Regions from separate parts of the Streptomyces sp. NPDC001515 genome, predicted to be linked through region 1. Evidence: riboswitches for the same ligand, from Rfam matches in the RefSeq annotation. Region 1 holds a riboswitch; the other holds the start of a gene.
What was found. Region 1 has a riboswitch for cyclic di-AMP ahead of ACWCXC_RS28120 (M23 family metallopeptidase). Riboswitches for the same ligand answer to the same signal wherever they lie in the genome.
Positions count from the first base shown of each region.

Region 2: linked by a shared signal. The riboswitch ahead of ACWCXC_RS29360 (M23 family metallopeptidase) and the one ahead of ACWCXC_RS28120 (M23 family metallopeptidase) in region 1 are both predicted to bind cyclic di-AMP.

Region 1 covers NZ_JBSFHN010000031.1:22,476-25,853, forward strand. The annotation lists gene ACWCXC_RS28115 (aldo/keto reductase) at 1-796, opposite strand, end outside; gene ACWCXC_RS28120 (M23 family metallopeptidase) at 1,020-2,144, opposite strand; cyclic di-AMP (ydaO/yuaA leader) riboswitch at 2,156-2,311, opposite strand; gene ACWCXC_RS28125 (PP2C family protein-serine/threonine phosphatase) at 2,527-3,378, opposite strand, start outside.
Region 2 covers NZ_JBSFHN010000033.1:87,171-90,548, reverse strand. The annotation lists gene ACWCXC_RS29375 (helix-turn-helix domain-containing protein) at 1-81, shown strand, start outside; gene ACWCXC_RS29370 (DUF6126 family protein) at 128-304, shown strand; gene ACWCXC_RS29365 (tyrosine-protein phosphatase) at 347-1,159, opposite strand; cyclic di-AMP (ydaO/yuaA leader) riboswitch at 1,660-1,814, shown strand; gene ACWCXC_RS29360 (M23 family metallopeptidase) at 1,818-2,747, shown strand; gene ACWCXC_RS29355 (SGNH/GDSL hydrolase family protein) at 2,934-3,378, shown strand, end outside.

The DNA of each region.
Region 1 (3,378 bases):
CGGTGGCGATCTCCGCCTCGCGTTCGGTCGCCACGGCGTCCAGTGCGGCAAGCACCTTCTGTCCGCGCTCGGACTCCAGGTGCGCGGAGGCACTGCCGGCGCGGGCGCTGTCGACGGTCGCCCCCGGGCGGTACTTGCCGGTGAGGAATCCGGCGGCGAGGGCGAAGTACGGGACGGCAGCGAGCCCGGCGCGGGCGGCGGTCTCCTGGAGTTCGCCCTCGTAGGTGTCGCGGGAGACGAGGTTGTAGTGCGGCTGGAGGGCCACGTAGCGGGCGAGTCCCTCGCGCTCGGAGAACTCCAGCGAGGCGCGCAGCCGTTCCGGGCTGATGTTGGAGGCGGCGATCTCGCGGACCTTGCCCTCCTTCACCAACTGGTCGAGCGCGGTGATGATCTCCTCGACCGGGACGGTCTCGTCGTCGAAGTGCGTGTAGTAGAGGTCGATGTGGTCGGTGCCGAGCCGGCGCAACGACTCCTCGGCACCGGCCTTGATGGTGGCGGCGGAGAGGCCTTTGTAGTCGGGGTGGGCGCCGACCTTCGTCGCCACGACCACATCCGCGCGGTTGCCGCGCGCGGCGAGCCACTTGCCGATGATGGTCTCCGACTCGCCGCCCACGTTGCCGGGGATCCAGGACGAGTAGGCGTCGGCGGTGTCGATGAAGTTGCCGCCGCCCGCCGTGTAGGCGTCGAGGACGGCGAAGGACTGCGTCTCGTCGGCCGTCCAGCCGAAGACGTTGCCGCCGAGGGAGAGCGGGAAGACCTGGAGACCGGAGGTGCCGAGGGGGCGAAGAGAAGTCATGGGGAGAACAACCCGCCGCACCCGGGCCGCTATTCCGTGCCCGGTACACAAAGACCCGCCGACGGGCACGCCCCTGCCCGGCCGGAGTGCGTAGGGGCGGGTGTGCGGGCACAGGTCTGCGGGCGGGCGTACGGGCACGGCTCTGCGGACAGACCGGCAGCCCTGACGTCGGGGGGTCAGCGTCAGGGCTGCCGGGGTTTCGCCGTACGCCTCGGGGAAGGTGTCAGACGGTCAGGCCGCGGGCGTTCAGCCAGGCCATGGGGTCGACGCCGGTGCCGTCCGCGGTGTGGACCTCTAGGTGGAGGTGCGGGCCGGTCACGTTGCCGGTCGCGCCGACGTTGCCGATGACGTCCCCGGTGGTGACCTTCTGGCCGACGCTGACGCCGATGGACGACTGGTGGCAGAACCACAGCTCCGTGCCGTCCTCCAGCTCCAGGACGGTGCGGTAGCCGTAGGACCCGGACCAGCCGGCCGACGTGATGGTGCCGGTGTGGATGGCCTTGATCGGGGTTCCCGTCGGGGCGGCGAAGTCGAGGCCGGTGTGGTAGCCGGAGGACCACATCGAACCGGCCTCGCCGTAGGTCGAGGTGATCGTGTACGAGGAGGTCGGGATGGCGTAGCTCGCGGCGAGCTTGGCCAGCCGCAGGGCCTCCGCCTTCTTCGCCGCCTCCTCGGCCGCCTTCTTCTTCTCGGCGGCGAGCCGGGCCTCGGCGGCGTCCTGCTTCTTCTTCGCCTCGGCCGCCGCCTTCTCGGCCGCGGCCTTCTCCTCGGCGGCCTTCGCCTCGGCGGCGGCGGCGTCCTGCTGCTGTTCGGCCTGCTGGAGGATGCGGGCGCGCAGCGCCTCACCGGCATCGGTGGTGCCCTGCTCGGCCTCGGCGGTGGTCACACCCGCGGAGGTCAGCGGGGCGGCGGCGATGGCCGCCTCGGCCCTCTCCTCGGGGGATTCGGCCTTGTCGGACGAGAAGAGCGCGCCCACCCCGGGCAGCGACTTCGCGGCCGGAAGATTGTCCGCGATCGAATCGGGAAGAGAAATGGAGACCGGCGGCTTGCTCTGGGCGGTGGCCATGCCACCCGCTCCGACGGCCGCGATGACACCGACACCGAGGACGGTGGAGCTGCGGGCCAGACCATTGCGCTGCTTGGCGACGCGGTGCCTGCCGCGTACGGGACGGACGGACTCCTCGGTGGGGTTCCACTCCTCCCAAGCCCGCTCGGACCCGGCCTCCTCGGCGCGGAAGTCGGCCGCGTAGGCATCGACCCGATCGGTCCCGCGCTCGGGCGCGAAGTCGTTGCCGTAGTCGTACCCGAACCGGGAAGAGGGTTCGGGGGCAGGCTTGTTGGACGCCACGGAGGCGCACTCCTTTCCTTCCTTCTCGCCTACCGGGTTAGCTGACGGGTTCGGAGCAGGAAGGTCTCCTACGGGTTCCTCCGCCTCGACGGACGAGACAGAGATGCCCGATTCACCCCATGTAGGTGGTTCCCCGGTTCCCTTGCGGAATTCGGCGCTCGCGCACGGTGCCGCCACTGACGACGGCCTGGACAACCGCGCTGCGTTATCGAACGTTAATAGACAGACGGGCTCGATTCCAAGCTGTTCCCCTTGATCGTTCCCGTCCTTGGCCTGGACTTTACGGGACACAACCGGGTGGAATCGGGCGAGTTCATCGCCCCTCGACGACCCTTCGGATTCTGACTGTGCGTCAAATGTTATGCGGAGTGGGGTCTCTCGGTTACGGTCCGTCGCCCCGCGCGTGACCCCGGCCGCCGCCTCCCTGCCCGCCGCCTCCCCTGCCGACGATCCGCACCGTCCTACGCCGGTCGGGCTGCCCCTCGGCGGGCCGGGCGACGGCGAGAAGCGCCAGGTCGTCCGTCGCCTCCCCGCCCGTGTGCAGGCGCACGTCCTCCGTCAGCGCCGTCAGCAGCTCCTCGGGGCCCGGGAAGATCCGGCCCCGCAACCGGGCGGCGGGGTCGTAGAAGACCCCCGCGCGGTCACGGGCCTCGGAGAGACCGTCCGTATAGAAGAGGAGGGTCGCGCCGGCGGGCAGCTCCCACACGTCGGTCGGGTCCGGCCACGCCCCCAGGTCCAGTCCGAGGGGCAGCGCGGGCACCGAGGGCGTCAGCACCTCCAGTGCCCCGTCGGCACGCAGCAGCAGCGGCTCGGGGTGGCCCCGGTTGACGATGCGCACCCGGCCCTCCCCCTTCGGGATCTCGGCGAGGACGGCGGTGATGAACCCCTCGGAGGCGTCGAGGCCCCCGCGTATCTCCGACTCCCGGGCCAGCGCCCGCTCCAGCCGCACCGCCACCCCCGCCAGGTCGTCCTCCCGCTCGGCCGCCTCCCGGAAGCAGCCGATGGCCACCGCCACCGCGCCGACCGCGTCCAGCCCCTTGCCCCGCACGTCTCCGACCAGCAGCCGCACCCCGTGCGGGGTGTCGGTCACCGAGAACAGGTCGCCGCCGACGTACGCGTCCGCCTGCGCCGCCTCGTACCGCGCGGCGACCCGCAGCCCCCCGACGCTCTCGGCCGGGATCGGCACCACCGCCCGCATGGCGGTCTCCGCGATGACCCGGGCGGAGGCCAGCTG
Region 2 (3,378 bases), on a different contig from region 1:
GCCGAACTGCTCTTCGTCCACACCCTGCTGCAGAGCCCCGCCGCCGAGCTGTGTCTCGGCGGCGGCGTCCACCGTGCCTGAGGCACCGCCCCGCCACCGGCCCCCGGGCCGGCAGAGAGGAACCGTCATGTCGGATTCCGAGAACTACGACCCGCTCACCCCGGCGCGGAGCAGGAGCGGCGACCCGCAGGAGAAGAAGATGCCCCGGGGGCTCGTCATCAGGCTCTTCGCCTACCTGGTGGCCGGGCACGTCATCGCGGGCTTTCTCTATCTGCTGTTCGCCGTGGGGATGCACAACCAGTAGCGAACGGGGCGCCCCCGCCGGGCGGGGGCGCCGTGGCCGGGATCAGATCCCGTCGAGCAGCCGCTCGCGCAGCCGCTCGCGCGTCCGCGGAGCGAGCTTCAGCCCGTCCGCGAGGTAGCGGTCGGTGCCGCCCCAGGTGGAGTCGATCGTGTCGAAGGCCGCGGCGAGGTAGTCGCGGTGGGCCCCGAAGAGCGGATTGAGCAGTTCCATCACCTCGGGCGACATTCCGGCGGGGGAGGTGTCGCTGCGGCGGACCCGGTAGCGGCGGTGGGCGTCGTTGGACTTGAGGTAGTCGGCCTCGATGGCGTCGCGCTCGACGCCGACCGCGAGCAGGGCCACGGCGATCGAGAGCCCCGCCCGGTCCTTGCCGGCCGCGCAGTGCATCAGCGCCGGAACGCTGTCCTCGGCCAGGGCGTGCAGGACCCGGCTGTGCTCGGCGGTGCGCTCCAGGATGATCCGGCGGTACGAGGCGATCATGCGGTCGGTGCCCTTGCCGTCGGCCAGGATCGACCGCAGTTCCGCCATGTCGCCGTCGCGGACCATCCGCCAGAACTCGGCCCCGTCGGCGGGGTCGCTGAGCGGGATGCTCACATTGCGCACGCCCGGCAGTTCCACGTCCAGCCCGTCGAGCTTGTGGTCGGCGCCGTTGCGGAAGTCGAAGACCGTGTGCAGGCCGAGGCCCGAGAGGAAGGCGGCGTCCTCGGGGGTGGCGTTCGCCAGGTGGCCGCTGCGGTAGAGCCGCCCGAAACGCACCCTGCGCCCGTCGGTGGTGGGGAGCCCGCCCACGTCGCGGAAGTTGCGGACCCCGGTCAGCTCGGGCTCCGTCGGCGGGGTCTGCGGCAGCTGCTGCGTCACGTTCACTCCTGGAGGCTCGGTCGCCGGCGCGGGTCGCCGGAGCGTTCACTTCCGTGACGATACGACATTGTTTCGTCGGGCAATCATCTCGGCTCCGGCCTTCTCCTCCGGCCTTCTCCCGGCGCTCGTCGCGGCTTCCCGAAGCCGCCGCGCGGGCCGTCCCGGAGCCCCGGTCGCGCGCCAGGGGGCCCCGGACGGGGGCGGTGGCCATGACATGTCCGATTTGGTGCATATGGTCGAACGTGCCCTGATTGCACGGGAGATGGTCCGGCCCTCGTGAGCGGGATCATATCCGTGACGGTGTGTGGTGACGCGCCCGTGGGGTATTCCCCGACGCCTCGCGGAAAGCCAAGATCCGTAATCCACGGAGGGTGACCGGAATTCCGCGCCGGGATTCGGGCGGGGAATCCGCCGCGCAAGCGATGGCTTGTTTCCGCCGTCCCGGCTCGCTTACGTTCCATGTCAATCCGGACGGACCGCCTAATCCTGCCGCCGACCGGAATTCGCACTCACTCACCGCGTGGCAGGAGCGGGGGAACCAGGTAGGCCGCCGTCCGGAATTCCGGACGGCTCGGGGTGAAGTCGCGCCCGCCGCGACCGGACATCTCCAGTCCGAACCCGACAGCTCACCTCGCAGGCGCCGGAGAGGAAATCCTTCATGCCCATGTCGGGTAAGCACCGCCGTCCCAAGTCCAGCACCATCGCCCGCGGCGTCGTCGTGGCCAGCGCCGGCGGAGCCGTCATCGCGCTCCCGCTCCTCGGTGCCACCGGTGCCAACGCCGCGGAGCAGACCGCTCCCGCCGCGAAGACCGTCGCCGCGCACGCCACCCCGGCCAAGCCGGCCGCCGCCCAGCAGGCCGGCGCCACCACGTACTCCGTCGTCTCCGGCGACTACCTCTCGAAGATCGCCGCCGAGCACCACGTCAAGGGCGGCTGGCAGAAGCTGTACCAGGACAACCGCGAGGTCGTCGGCGAGAACCCGAGCCTGATCTTCCCGGGCATGAAGCTGACCCTCGGTGCGAAGAGCTGGGGCCACTCCGCCGGCGCGTCCGCCACCGCGAAGGCTCCCGCCGCGAAGGCCCCGGCCGCCGCCGAGTCCAAGGCCCCCGCCGCCTCCGCCCCGGCCTCCTCCGGCTCCTCGGACGCCCAGGAGAGCACCGCCCCGGCCGCCCAGAGCAACGGCTCCGGTTATGTCCACCCGGTCCCGGGCAACCACACCACCGCCTACCGCGCCTCCGGCTCCAACTGGTCCAGCGGCAGCCACACCGGCATCGACTTCCCCGTCTCCACCGGCACCAGCGTGAAGGCCATCACCTCCGGCACCGTCGTCACCGCCGGCTGGGGCGGCGCGTACGGCAACCAGGTCGTCATCAAGCACGCCGACGGCCACTACTCCCAGTACGGCCACATGTCCTCGCTCTCCGTCTCGGCGGGCCAGACCGTGACCGCGGGCCAGCAGGTCGGCCTCTCCGGCTCGACCGGCAACGCCACCGGCCCGCACCTCCACTTCGAGGTCCGCACGGGCCCGGAGTACGGCTCGGACATCGACCCGATCGCCTACCTGGCGTCGCACGGGATCAACGTCTGATTCCCCAGGCGGTACGGGGCCGGTGAACCGGACCCGGCAATAGGTAGAGGGACGGTGCGCGGCGGCGCGACCGTCCCTCTGCTTATTCCCCCTTTACCAAAACCTGACCGGGTGGTCTATCTCACCACCCGTCAACCCCTTATTACGGTCGCGTAGGTCACATTCGGCGGTGCAGGATATGCCCTTGTGGCAGACGATTCGAACAACATCAAGCAGGGCGCCGGACGACGACAGGGCGCCATCGAGTCGTACGCGGCGATTGGCGACAGCTTCACCGAGGGCGTCGGCGACCCCGGCCCCGACGGAACCTTCGTCGGCTGGGCGGACCGCTTCGCGGTCCTCCTCGCGGACCAGCTCCCGGACCCCGGAACGGCCCACGGGAACTTCCGCTACGCCAATCTCGCCGTACGAGGACGCCTCCTCGACCAGATCGTCGAGGAGCAGGTGCCGCGCGCCAAGGAACTCGCCCCCGATCTGGTGAGCTTCTGCGCCGGCGGCAACGACATCATCCGGCCGGGAACCGACCCGGACGACGTGGCCGAGCGCTTCGAGCGCGCGGTCGCCGATCTGACCGGAGCGGTCGGCACCGTCATGGTGACCACCGGCTTCGACACCCGCGGGGTGCCGGTCC